DNA from 4 places in the Bacillus sp. AFS031507 genome. Region 2 is predicted to be linked to each of the others. Evidence: predicted binding sites of a transcription regulator. Region 2 holds the regulator's gene; each other region holds the start of a gene.

Region 1 (3,090 bases), on a different contig from region 2:
TTTCAACTCATAGTGCCACCCTATTCATTAAGTCAAACCTTAGTTGGATTTATATTTATAGTGTATATTGTTGGAACATTTAGCTCTACTTGGATGGGCATGTTAGCTGATCAATACGGTAAAAGAAAATTATTACTGATGTCATTATTCATTGTATTGTTAGGTGCATGTATAACGTTAAATTCGTCTTTATGGTTAAAAATTATCGGAATAGCCATCTTTACTTACGGATTTTTTGCTGGCCATTCGATTGCAAGTGGTTGGGTAGGACAACTTGCTACTCACGACAAAGCACAAGCAGCATCCCTATATTTGTTTTTCTATTATGCGGGTTCAAGTATTGGAGGAACGGCCAGTGGTACATTTTATAGTAGTTTTGGCTGGCTTGGTGTTGTCTCTATGATTGTAGTTCTCGCTATTATTTCTATAATCATATCGATTCGATTAGGAACCATTTCTACAAGAAGAATACAGCATTCTCCACATAGACTATAAGAAAAAGGAGGCTTTACTCGAACCGTCGCACAAATCGACGAATTTTATAATTGAATACAAAAAATAAAAGCTCTAGGACCAACCTAACGATTGTGTCTAGAGTTTTTCATTAACATTTATTATCTTAAATCATTATAAATCTTGCTTAATAACACCTTATTGATACCAGATTCCTTCATCTATCTCCTAAATGTAATAAAATCAACATTAACAGGTTCGATTTCATTTGCTCTGAGAAGTAGATTGATCTGTCCTCGATGATATTGACCATGTAGTGCAACATGGGTAAAGATATCTCTTACCGAATTATTAAACTCATTGCCTTTACTATTTCTGTATGACACGATCTGATCGAGAGCAGGAATAGATAAACCAGAAAGAAATTCTTTAAAGTTTAGATTATTTTGGTTAACCATTTCTGTACAAGCACCTAAACTGACCTCTGCCCAGATAGGTATTTTTGAACTGTCTGACCCTATTAACCTAGTAAACCACACATGTTCTGCCAGAAGGATATGTGAGAATAGATTGTTAACCTGTTTGTTCTCCCCTTCCATATTTTGCAAGGTTTCATGAATTCGTTGATTAGCCCAGTTTAAATGCTCAAACATATTTCGGATCGTTTCCACTTGACCACCTCCATGTACTTTATCAATATGTGTTAGCAAATAAAATTTATAACGATTATATATTTAGACACGATCATTAGTACTCAGTTTAAGTCTTTAAGAAAAATCTCACTACAAATGGCCTTATGCGAAACGATAGTAAATCAATAAAAAGGTTGCTAGCACAAAAATGAAGTTTAAAAATACAAAGATAAATTGATCTGTTTTAGTTTTATGCATTTTAATCGGCGGGTTATAGAATGAAACACCCTCAATAATGAAGATGATTAATACAATGTGAATCATGAAATGGCCGATGACTTCTGTCATTCCAAAGAGCATCGTGGTTGAGATAAAAATGCCTGTTACCACAAAACCTAACACACGATTTAAGATACCGACAACTAACAAATAACCCACGACAAACTCGATAAATGCCGCCATTACAACAAACAACTCTGGTGCGAAGCCAAATGTAGGCACATGATGGTTAGTGACAATATCTAATGCCATACCTGGATATACCCATTTTTCAACGGCTACCCAGCTAAGTGAGAGTCCTGTCCCTAAATAGAGAAATGGAAACCCTGCCTTCTCCAGCTTTGTATTACCTACTAATAATACACCAATAATGGCTACATAAAAACCGTAGTCTAACATATAGAAAATGCCATGATGGATCGTTACATAAATAAATAATCCTAATAAAATAGAAGCGCCGATTTTTGTTGAAATATGATGCGGAATCAATAAAATTCCAATGGTCACCCACGCTAATACAGTAATGAAAGTACTACTTATATGGAACTCGGGAGCAAATAACGTTCCATTTATCATTTGAATTATTAGCGCAATGGCGGTCCCATATTTTAATAAGTATCTAGAATACTTTCTAAAACTGGAGAGACGATCCTCCATTTTTTTCATTGGTCCCCATTCAGCCATTTTCGGAATGATCAAGGTTAATACAGCTAAAACAATGGCCGCAACTAGCGTTAAAAATATAAACATCGGTGATAATATATGTTCAATAGACTCCTTATGTGGCACTACTTTTGTGAACCACTTCACATGTGCTTGTGCAAAAAAAGGTGTCATAACAATCCCTAGTGTTAATAGTATCTGAAATATCTTTTTCATTAGTAATCCCCCTAGTAATATAAACAACATGACTGTAGTGATAATATACATGAAAAATCATTTCCATAGACGTCGTATTATTGAACATTTTGTGAAATGTTTCACAAAATAAATTGATCATCACCTATGGTCCGAACCTGACTCTGGTTCGGACTCGATTGCCTTTGAATTCTTCAAAACCTTTCTAAAGTCGCCATTAAGTGGGCACAAAAGCAACAAAGTTTCTAAAAGAGCTTAGAATTAAAAAGACCGAACATGCAGCAACATGTCCGATCCAGTTTAATTAATATTTCCCTCAAGGGGGATCGATACTATCACACTAGGCGCTAAACTCAAAATACCTCCCTCAATCCTTTTACTCTACAAAAACACCCCAACCGTCTGAATAACCACCATGTGGTTTACTTAAGTTATTTAAATTATTCTGTATTTTAATTAATTCATTATAATTTAATAGCATTCTTTTAGAGCAACAACATGCCCACTCTTCAGTTTCGTCATCTTGCTCTATGAAACAATTGAATCCTTCTCCTTTTAATACTTGCGATAATTTTTCACCTGTTGCTTTGTCAGGCACGGCAACAAAAAATTCCACTGATTGTTGTTTTTTTAAATCTAATCCTTCTTTATATAGACTACGTAAAGCATCTCCATCAGCATCATTTGGAAATTTCATTCGTTTCTCCTCCATATTCTAGTACATTCATTGTTGTCATTATAATTCACATCTTCGTGAAAATAAAATCATTTTCATTTTCATTCTAATTTCAATAACAGGAGTTCAGGGTCTTCCAATAATTTCATAATATGGTTTAATGCATTTTGGGCAATAACGCCGTCAATTACA
Region 2 (3,090 bases):
GATAAGCCGGAAACGGCACGTACGGCGCTTGCTCATTCCAGCATTACCGTTAGTAAAGAAATTTATGATAAAATAACTAATAATGAGATGAAGAAGGGCGATGTCTTAGCTGTGGCCCAGATAGCAGCTGTCATGGCAGCAAAGAAGACATGGGATTTGATTCCAATGTGCCATCCGATTCCATTAACAGGTGTTAATATTTCTTTCTCTTGGGAACAGGATAAGGATGAGAACTATCAATTATATATTGCTGCAGCCGTTAAAACGAAAGGGAACACAGGTGTAGAAATGGAAGCGTTAACAGCCGCATCCGCATGTGCCTTAACGGTTTATGATATGTGTAAAGCCGTTGATAAAGGTATGGTAATTGGACCGACGTATCTTGTCGAAAAAACGGGCGGTAAAAACGGTGATTTTAAAAGAGATGAAAGAGTTAAATAAATTTTTAACTAAACCATTCATGGGGTGTGGGAGATTATGAGTAATGAAACAACGAAAATACCACAGGCGACAGCAAAACGGCTGCCCCTCTATTATCGATTTCTAAAAAACCTGCAAAGTTCAGGCAAGCAAAGGGTCTCTTCAGCGGAATTGAGTGAAGCAGTAAAGGTAGACTCAGCAACGATTCGCCGCGACTTTTCCTATTTCGGTGCGTTAGGAAAAAAGGGCTATGGGTATAATGTTAATTACTTAATATCCTTCTTCCGAAAGACCCTAGATCAGGATGAATTAACTAAGGTTGCCTTAATAGGAGTCGGAAATCTTGGGACTGCCTTTTTAAACTATAACTTTTTAAAAAATAATAACACAAAAATAGAATGCGCCTTCGATGTGGATCCCGACAAAATGGGAACCATGATTCGCGAGGTACCTGTTCACCCTATGGACGATTTAGAGAAGGTGTTATCAGAAACTAATATTTCAGTGGCGATATTAACGGTTCCGGCTCCTGCCGCACAAATGATAACCGATCGACTGGTCCAAGCGAATGTAAAAGGGATCTTAAATTTCACTCCAGCGAGGTTAAATGTTCCACCCTTAATAAGGGTCCATCATATTGACTTGGCTGTGGAGCTTCAATCGCTAGTCTACTTTTTAAAGCATTATCCAACGGTCGAAATAGATGAAGAATAATTAGTTAAAAAGGCTTTCCACAAAATTTGTGGAAGGCCTTTTGTATGATTAACTCCCTGCTTTTTTTAATTACATAATCTATAAAAATACTTTCTTATGCACTAAGATGTAGGTAGATAAAATGCAAGCGGTTACTAACCGGGAAGTGGGGGAAATTCAATGTCAATTTTACGAGATGAAGCGTTAAAAATGCACAAGGAACACCAAGGCAAGGTTGGGATTTATTCTAAGGTGGCAGTACATAATGCAAAAGATTTAAGCCTTGCCTATTCACCCGGTGTGGCAGAGCCATGTTTGGACATTTATGCAGACGAAAATAAAGTCTATGATTATACCTCGAAGGGCAATCTTGTCGCAGTGGTATCCAATGGGACAGCGGTCCTGGGGCTTGGAAACATTGGACCAAAAGCTGCGATGCCTGTGATGGAAGGAAAGGCCGTGTTATTCAAATCGTTCGCAGATGTTGATGCCTTTCCCATTTGCTTGGCCACCACTGACACAGACCAGATCGTAGAAACCGTCAAGCTGCTAGAACCAACATTTGGCGGAGTGAACTTGGAGGATATTGCTGCGCCGCAATGCTTTGAAATTGAAGACCGCCTCCGCAAAGCCTGCGAGATTCCTGTTTTTCATGATGACCAGCATGGAACCGCGATTGTAACAGCCGCTGGTCTAATCAACGCATTAAAATTAGCAGATAAAAAAATTAAAGATATTCGTGTTGCCGTAAACGGAGCAGGTTCAGCTGGAGTAGCAATTGTTAAGCTCCTGCTGCATATGGGCGCGAAGGATGTTATTTTATGCGATACAAAAGGAATTATTTATGAAGGCCGCCCGTTCGGAATGAATCGATTCAAAGATGAAATGGCGCGAATGACAAATCGCGAGCAAAAACAAGGAGCGTTAGCCGATGCGCTCGTTGACGCAGATGTGTTTGTGGGGGTATCAGCAGCCGGGGCCGTTACAAAGGATATGGTTGGTTCTATGCACCGTAACCCGATTATCTTTGCCATGGCCAACCCTGTACCGGAAATTATGCCCGATGCGGCCAAAGAAGCAGGAGCACTTGTAGTGGGTACAGGACGATCTGATTTTCCAAACCAGGTTAATAATGTGCTTGCTTTCCCAGGTATTTTCCGCGGTGCTTTAGATGTCCGTGCAAAGGAAATCAACGAGGAAATGAAGCTTGCTGCGGTATATGCAATTGCTGGATTAATTTCAGATGAAGAACTTCATGCTGATCATGTTATTCCAGACCCTTTTGATCCTAGGGTCGCAGCACAAGTAGCGGCTGCAGTCGCTTACGCTGCAATGGAAACAGGGGTAGCTCAAAAAAATGTCAATGTTGAGGAAATAAAACAACGCCTATTATCATTAGCAGAAGCAAAACAACCAGTGCATGTTTAGGTCGAGTAAAATCTAGCTTTTAAGGGAGGACTATCTCAAACTAGAGGTAGTCTTTCAAATTTTGGGAATTAGGGCATAATTCCGATATACCTTTTAAATTTTTAGTACAATAATGAATGATAGTTTTTTTCTTTTTTAAATCGGTGGGTATGACCACGTTTTTAGGTAAGTAATTTTAACATTTCCTAGAAGGACATCTAGGGTTTTGCAATCGGAGGGGATGAAGTTGGCGATTGTGCTGACGATGTTTGTGCTTGGGATATTATTAGGATTTGTTGGGGCGGGCGGCTCCGGCTTTATTATTGCCATCTTAACAGTTATTTTTGGAGTACCAATACATATGGCGTTAGGGACATCACTAGCAGCGATGGTGTTTACGAGCATGTCAGGTGCCTACAGTCATTTTCGTCAAGGAAATATCTCAATTAAAACCGGTTTAATCGTAGGCGGATTTGGGGCAGTTGCCTCCTATTTAGGTTCAAAACTAGCCAGTTTGATTCCGATCCATTCTTTGCATTGGTTAACAGCAGGGATGTTATTTTTGTCGGC
Region 3 (3,090 bases), on a different contig from region 2:
GATTGGCCCGCGTTTTTAATTTTTTCGGTACACCGCCCTTAATCGGGGTTTGTACCTCCTGAGGATCAAGCGATCGATCGCCATTCATTAGTCTGTGGTCTCGCTTCGAAATATAAACCGGTACATCTGGCAGCAAGTCTTTTATGGAATCCAACGCCCCGACATGGTCTTCATGTGCATGCGTCAACACAATTTTGGTGATCGGCTTTCCAATTGATTCAGCCGCCTTCATAATGCCTTTGGCACAAAAGCCAAGCGCTGCATCAATTAACGTTAACCCGTCCTCTTCCTCCACCAAATAGCAGTTGACCGGAAAAACATTCGCCAAGAATGTAACTTGATACAAGTACCCATTTTTGATCATCCTCATAGTGACACTTCCCCTTTAACTAATATCATTAGTTTTATATTAACTAATACCATTAGTTTTTCAAGTCCTTTTTTGGAAAAAATTTCAATCCTCTTATGAATTCATATATTCATCTTTTTGCCAAAAGATACTAATATGATTAGCACTTAATTAAGTTGACACTTAATTAAGTGTACGCTAAAATAACGATATGATTGAAAAAGTCCTTCATGCATTAGCAGAACCTAGACGTCGAGATATACTCTATCTCGTTCGTGATGGAGAAATGACCTCCAGCGCGATTGCCTCACATTTTGACATTTCAGCTCCAGCAGTTTCTCAGCATCTCAAAGTTCTCGAACAATCCGGCCTAGTTATAGTTCGGAGAGACGGAACGAAACGGTACTACGGTATTAGAAGGGACGGTTTTTCTGAATTAAAGCAGTATATTGACCGTTTTTGGGATGATAGTTTACTTCGTTTGAAAGAAGCTGCCGAAGAGGAAGAAAGGAGAAAAAATGAATCAGACCAATAATGAAATCATCACAAAAGAAATATTTATTGAAGCCCGCCCGGAAACATTATTTTCGTTCTTTACTGATGCGGACAAAATGGTTCGCTGGATGGGGAGACATATTCTGCTCGAACCAAAAATCGGTGGTAAATATCGAATTGATGTGAATGGCAGCGATATTGCCATGGGCGAATATCTAGAAATTGTCCCTTTTGAAAAAATCGTCATGTCTTGGGGTTGGGAAAAATCAAAGCTCGTGCCACCTGGTTCAAGTAAGGTTGAATTCAAACTGACTCCGAAAGAAAATGGCACAAATTTAGTTTTAACCCATTATGACTTGCCAGTTGAAGAAATCCCATCGCACCAACAAGGATGGTCCCATTACATGCCGCGCATTAAAGATTTTGCAGAAGGCAATGATCCAGGTGTAGATCCATGGTCCGAAATGGCCATGCATTAATTTTTATAAAAAATAAATAACCTTTTCTACTGAATATATTGGAGGAATTAAAAATGACTAAAATAATTCATCAAGAAGTAATTTTCAATGCCAGTCCTGGACTTATATATGAAGCACTTACCGATTCGAAACAATTTAGCAAAATGACGGGAGGTGCACCTACAGAAATCAGTCCCGAAGCTGGTGGTACTTTTTCGTGTTTTGGCGGCATGATTCTTGGAAGAAACATTGAACTTGTTCCAGGTGTGCGAATTGTACAAGCTTGGCGAGTAGCGAACTGGCCAGAGGGAGTTTATTCTATTGCTAAGTTTGAGCTAAAAGAACAAGACTCAAAAACCCTTTTGGTTTTCGACCACATTGGTTTTCCTGATGCTGAAGGAGAACATCTTGCAGCAGGATGGGGAGCGAATTACTGGAACCCTTTAGAAAAATATTTAGGTTAATTCACACGCAGAATGACGTAAAAATGCTTGGAGCATCTCCAAGCATTTTTCTTATTAATTAGGAAGTAATGGAGTTCATGGCCCTGCAATAAAATGTTCACAACTTTTTTACGAATATGTGAAATAGTGAACAATTTACCCTAATTTCAAAATAAGTTTGGTATAGTAAAAATGTAGTTAACGAACAAACAAACAACTAAAATAAATTAACAAGGAGTGTTTCACATGGTAGTAAATTGGTTAAGAGAAAACAAAGTTGCCGCTGGAATTTTAACAGTTCTTCGCTTATATATGGGGTATTCTTGGATTACAGCTGGGTTCCACAAATTATCAGGCGGTTTTGATGCTTCTGGCTATCTAAAAGGGGCAATCGCTAATCCAGTGAAAGGTCCAGACGGTGCGATGGTTTATGGCTGGTATGTTGATTTCTTAAAGCATTTCGCGTTACCAAACGTTGATATTTTTAACACGATCGTCCCACTAGGTGAATTCTTAATCGGACTTGGACTTATTCTTGGATGTTTAACAACTGCTGCTATGTTCTTTGGACTTGTAATGAACTTTTCATTTTTCTTAGCAGGAACCGTGTCACATATTCCAACAGATCTTTTCCTAGGAGCAATTATTCTTTTCTCAGGCTATAACGCTGGTCGCATCGGTCTTGACCGTTGGGTTATCCCATTCATTCGTAACACTGCATTTAAAGGTAGTAAAACTGTAAAGCATAACGTTTAATGCAAGTAAGCAAGGGGAATGTCTTTGATAAGCTCCCTTTTATACAAAACTCTCCAAGAGTCTGGTGAAGGATCTTGTTCGTTTGAAATTTGTTCATAACTTTTTTACAAATATGTGAAACAGTGAACAATTTGCCCTAATTTCAAAATAAGTTTGGTATAGTAAAGTTGTAGTTAACGAACAAACAAACAAACAAACAAACAAATAAAAATAAATTAACAAGGAGTGTTTCACATGATAGTAAATTGGTTAAGAGAAAACAAAGTTGCCGCTGGAATTTTAACAGTTCTTCGCTTATATATGGGGTATTCTTGGATAACAGCTGGGTTCCACAAATTATCAGGCGGTTTTGATGCTTCTGGCTATCTAAAAGGGGCAATCGCCAATCCAGTGAAAGGTCCAGACGGTGCGATGGTTTATGGCTGGTATGTTGATTTCTTAAAGCATTTCGCGTTACCAAACGTTGATATTTTTAACACGATCGTCCCACTAGGTGAATTCTTAATCGGACTTGGACTTATTCTTGGATGTTTAACAACTGCTGCTATGTTCTTTGGACTTGTAATGAACTTTTCATTTTTCTTAGCAG
Region 4 (3,090 bases), on a different contig from region 2:
CGGCATTTCATTATGCCAATTACGCTCGGTACTTATCGCCCAAAATTTTGTGTTATGCTGTTGAGATAACCCCCACATCCACTCAACCAGCTCCGATTTAACCAAATTCCTTTCCACTAGTTCCCGTTTCTCATCCCAAATCTCACTTCCATTTACCGTTACCAAATATGAATTTAGCTCCAATGAATCAGCATGCTCTCGACTAGTAATCACAGAACGTCCAGTACTTAGTACGACAAAAACTCCTTTGTCCTTTGCTGCTTTAATTGCCTGGCGATTTGCTTCCGATATCTGGCCTTTATTATTTAATAGTGTGCCATCCATATCAAGTGCTACTAATTTGATTTCAACATCATTTTTAAAATTATCCATATGTATTAAAGTGCTCCCTTCTTACATTTCCATCTATAAGATTAACACCATTACTAAAAATTAATCAAATAATTAAGTTTACATAATATATTTACGGTAGACAAAGAAGAGTCAAGTGAAATCCAAAACATTTCTAATACAACAACCATTAAGTAACAAATAGGCACACCATCGCATATAGTACCCATAAGCCAAAGGATAGAAAGGTGTTTAAAGATGCCATCGGTTGTAATCAATTTATATTATTTAAAAATCAATAGTATTTCGGGTAATGGTTCCATAACTATAGGGGAAGCATCTCATAATAGTCCCACTTCCAATACTAAATCGCAAGGAATTAATGCTTCATATGGAGACACTTCACCGACTGAGGCAATGATGGAAAACCTATTAAATGATCCTGACGTCAATGATCAAACTTCAATTGGAACTACTGATGTTGCAAATGTAAATAAACCCATTCAACCTGTACTACCAATCTAACATTATAGGGGTTATATGATATGCCATTTCAAATAAATATTTTAAATTTTAAGATTAATGGAGCTACGCAAAACGGAAATGTTGATATAGGTCCCACTGTGCATAACAGCCATACTGCCAATAGTAAATTTGTCGGAGCAAATTTTTCTTTAGGTGATTTTTCACCTGCTTCTTCTCTTATGAACTCAGGCAATATAGATCCAGATATTAGTGATCAGGATCAAATAGCTAACCCTTCTATGCCTATCGCCAATCAAATTTAAAGGAGTAGTAAGATGGATATAGAAAAAATGAGAAAATGGCTAGAGATTACAAATGAATATAGAGAGAGCAATTTTTGGTCTAGTGTACTTAAGCAAAAACATCCTGATGAATTTTTTAGAGAAGCGGTATGTAATCCAAAATTTGATATATATCAAAATGAAAATTATTACTATATTATTTTTGAAATACCTGGAGTAAATCAAGAAGATCTTTCAATTAACTTAATCACAAATACACATTTAAAAATTAATGGCAGAATAAAGCCGGTTCTACCATTTGAAATGGAAATGAAAAGAGAGCGAATATATGGTGATTTTGAACGTGTAATTGAACTTCCAGAACCAACATATGTTCATTTAATGCAAACACAAATTTATAATGGACTACTTCATATATCATATCCTCGAAAAAGTGTGTTAAATAATTGTCAATAGAAAGAAAAGAAAATAGTCACCAAAAAAAAACGCAGTGAACTCACAAGCGTTTTTTCTTGTTTTATTAATGGTGATGATGAACGCCCATTGTTGGGTTGGTAATTAGCCATTCTTCTTTTGGTAATTGGAAATATTGAATCCAGATATTATTTAATGTCGGATCATTTTTATCAAGAATAAAGTCAATTTCTTTATCACTTGTAACCACTACATCGTTTTCTGTTGGTGTATCAAGCTTTAAATCATAATGGGCGTGGTCCCCGTGGATACTTGTCACATATACTCGAAACAATTTCCCTTGTGCCTCTTCTTGTTCCATCATTTTCTTCAATGCTTTTGCTGCATTCCGATTAACTTTTACCTTCATTTTTTGCTCTCCTCTATCTATGTATTCCTTTATATTATCCCACTTTAAATCCAAAATAGACAATGTTTAGCTTTGAAACAACAAAAGTCATAAATGCACTTTTTGTAAAATCAACTTACCTAATTTTTCCTAGTAAGGGATTTTAAAACCTTAACAAATTTGTCACAATTTAATCCAAAAACCTATATTAACATCACAGCAATGTTGATAATATAGATTTTAGGAAATACATACAGACTAATTAATATTAAATGATAATTAATTTAAATTCTTACATCTTTTACAATGAAGGAAGGAATTAGTCTTGTTTTGTTTGTGAATGAATTCACGATAATCATATCAAAAAATGAACATTCTAGAAGGGAGAAATATTCATGTTTAAAAAAAGCTACATCATTCCACTGTTAGCTTTAGTACCAACTTTACTTTTAAGCGGCTGTACGAATATGGTCGTCTTTGATCCAAAAGGCCCTGCCGCACGTGACATTCTAGAATTAATTAACTGGTCACTTATTTTTATGCTGTTGGTGGTTGTTGTTGTGTTCGGTTTATTTGGATATATCATTTGGAAATATCGTGCGAAACCTGAAAATGCAGATTACGAACCGCCTGAAGAACACGGAAGTACAAAATTAGAGATTATTTGGACTGTCATTCCTATTCTGATTGTCATTGCTTTAACGATTCCAACTGTTAAAACAATATATAAATTAGAGAAAGTACCTGCCGGGTATGAAAATAAAAAACCTATTACCATTAATGTAACATCAGCTGATTGGAAGTGGATTTTTAGCTATCCAGAACAAGGGATCGAGACAGTGAACTATGTGAATATTCCTGCTGGCACTCCGGTACAGTTTAAGTTAACCTCTGCTGGTACAATGCAATCCTTCTGGGTTCCTGCTTTAGGTGGTCAAAAGTATACCATGAACAAAATGGAGACAGAGTTGTATCTCACAGCAGACAAGCCTGGAGAATTTCTAGGTAGAAATACAAACTTTAACGGCAAGGGATATGCAGAAATGGAATTTACAGTTGAAGCGAAATCCCCGCAAGCCTTTGAAAAGTGGGTTAAGGATGTCAAAGATACTGCCCCTAAGTTAACAGAAAAGAAATACAATCAACTTCTAAAACCTACACACTTAGGTCGTGAAACATTCCTTGGAACTC

Evidence for each region. The regulator Rex, encoded in region 2, represses fermentation and respiration genes when NADH is low (regulators of the CRP and FNR family bind a similar motif). The targets are predictions, from matches to a motif close to TTGTGAAATATTTCACAA.
Region 1: COE25_RS21825 (DoxX family membrane protein) is a predicted target of Rex. The motif match lies at 2,333-2,350, and genes of this name have one in related genera.
Region 3: COE25_RS01490 (DoxX family membrane protein) is a predicted target of Rex. The motif match lies at 1,883-1,900, and genes of this name have one in related genera.
Region 4: qoxA (cytochrome aa3 quinol oxidase subunit II) is a predicted target of Rex. The motif match lies at 2,234-2,251, and genes of this name have one in related genera.

Annotation. Positions count from the first base shown of each region.
Region 1 is NZ_NUOW01000025.1:95,077-98,166, reverse strand. It holds gene COE25_RS21835 (MFS transporter) at 1-495, shown strand, start outside; gene COE25_RS21830 (DinB family protein) at 675-1,124, opposite strand; gene COE25_RS21825 (DoxX family membrane protein) at 1,248-2,243, opposite strand; gene COE25_RS21820 (ribonuclease E inhibitor RraB) at 2,599-2,919, opposite strand; partial or broken gene COE25_RS21815 (2-oxo acid dehydrogenase subunit E2) at 3,000-3,090, opposite strand, start outside.
Region 2 is NZ_NUOW01000035.1:5,445-8,534, forward strand. It holds gene moaC (cyclic pyranopterin monophosphate synthase MoaC) at 1-441, shown strand, start outside; gene COE25_RS25080 (redox-sensing transcriptional repressor Rex) at 478-1,134, shown strand; gene ystJ (NADP-dependent malic enzyme) at 1,294-2,541, shown strand; gene COE25_RS25090 (sulfite exporter TauE/SafE family protein) at 2,768-3,090, shown strand, end outside.
Region 3 is NZ_NUOW01000001.1:320,372-323,461, forward strand. It holds gene COE25_RS01470 (MBL fold metallo-hydrolase) at 1-370, opposite strand, end outside; gene COE25_RS01475 (ArsR/SmtB family transcription factor) at 561-884, shown strand; gene COE25_RS01480 (SRPBCC family protein) at 868-1,323, shown strand; gene COE25_RS01485 (SRPBCC family protein) at 1,377-1,766, shown strand; gene COE25_RS01490 (DoxX family membrane protein) at 1,992-2,501, shown strand; gene COE25_RS01495 (DoxX family membrane protein) at 2,736-3,090, shown strand, end outside.
Region 4 is NZ_NUOW01000024.1:223,581-226,670, forward strand. It holds gene COE25_RS21190 (Cof-type HAD-IIB family hydrolase) at 1-372, opposite strand, end outside; gene COE25_RS21195 (spore germination protein) at 589-855, shown strand; gene COE25_RS21200 (spore germination protein) at 876-1,118, shown strand; gene COE25_RS21205 (Hsp20/alpha crystallin family protein) at 1,131-1,553, shown strand; gene COE25_RS21210 (heme biosynthesis protein HemY) at 1,618-1,920, opposite strand; gene qoxA (cytochrome aa3 quinol oxidase subunit II) at 2,295-3,090, shown strand, end outside.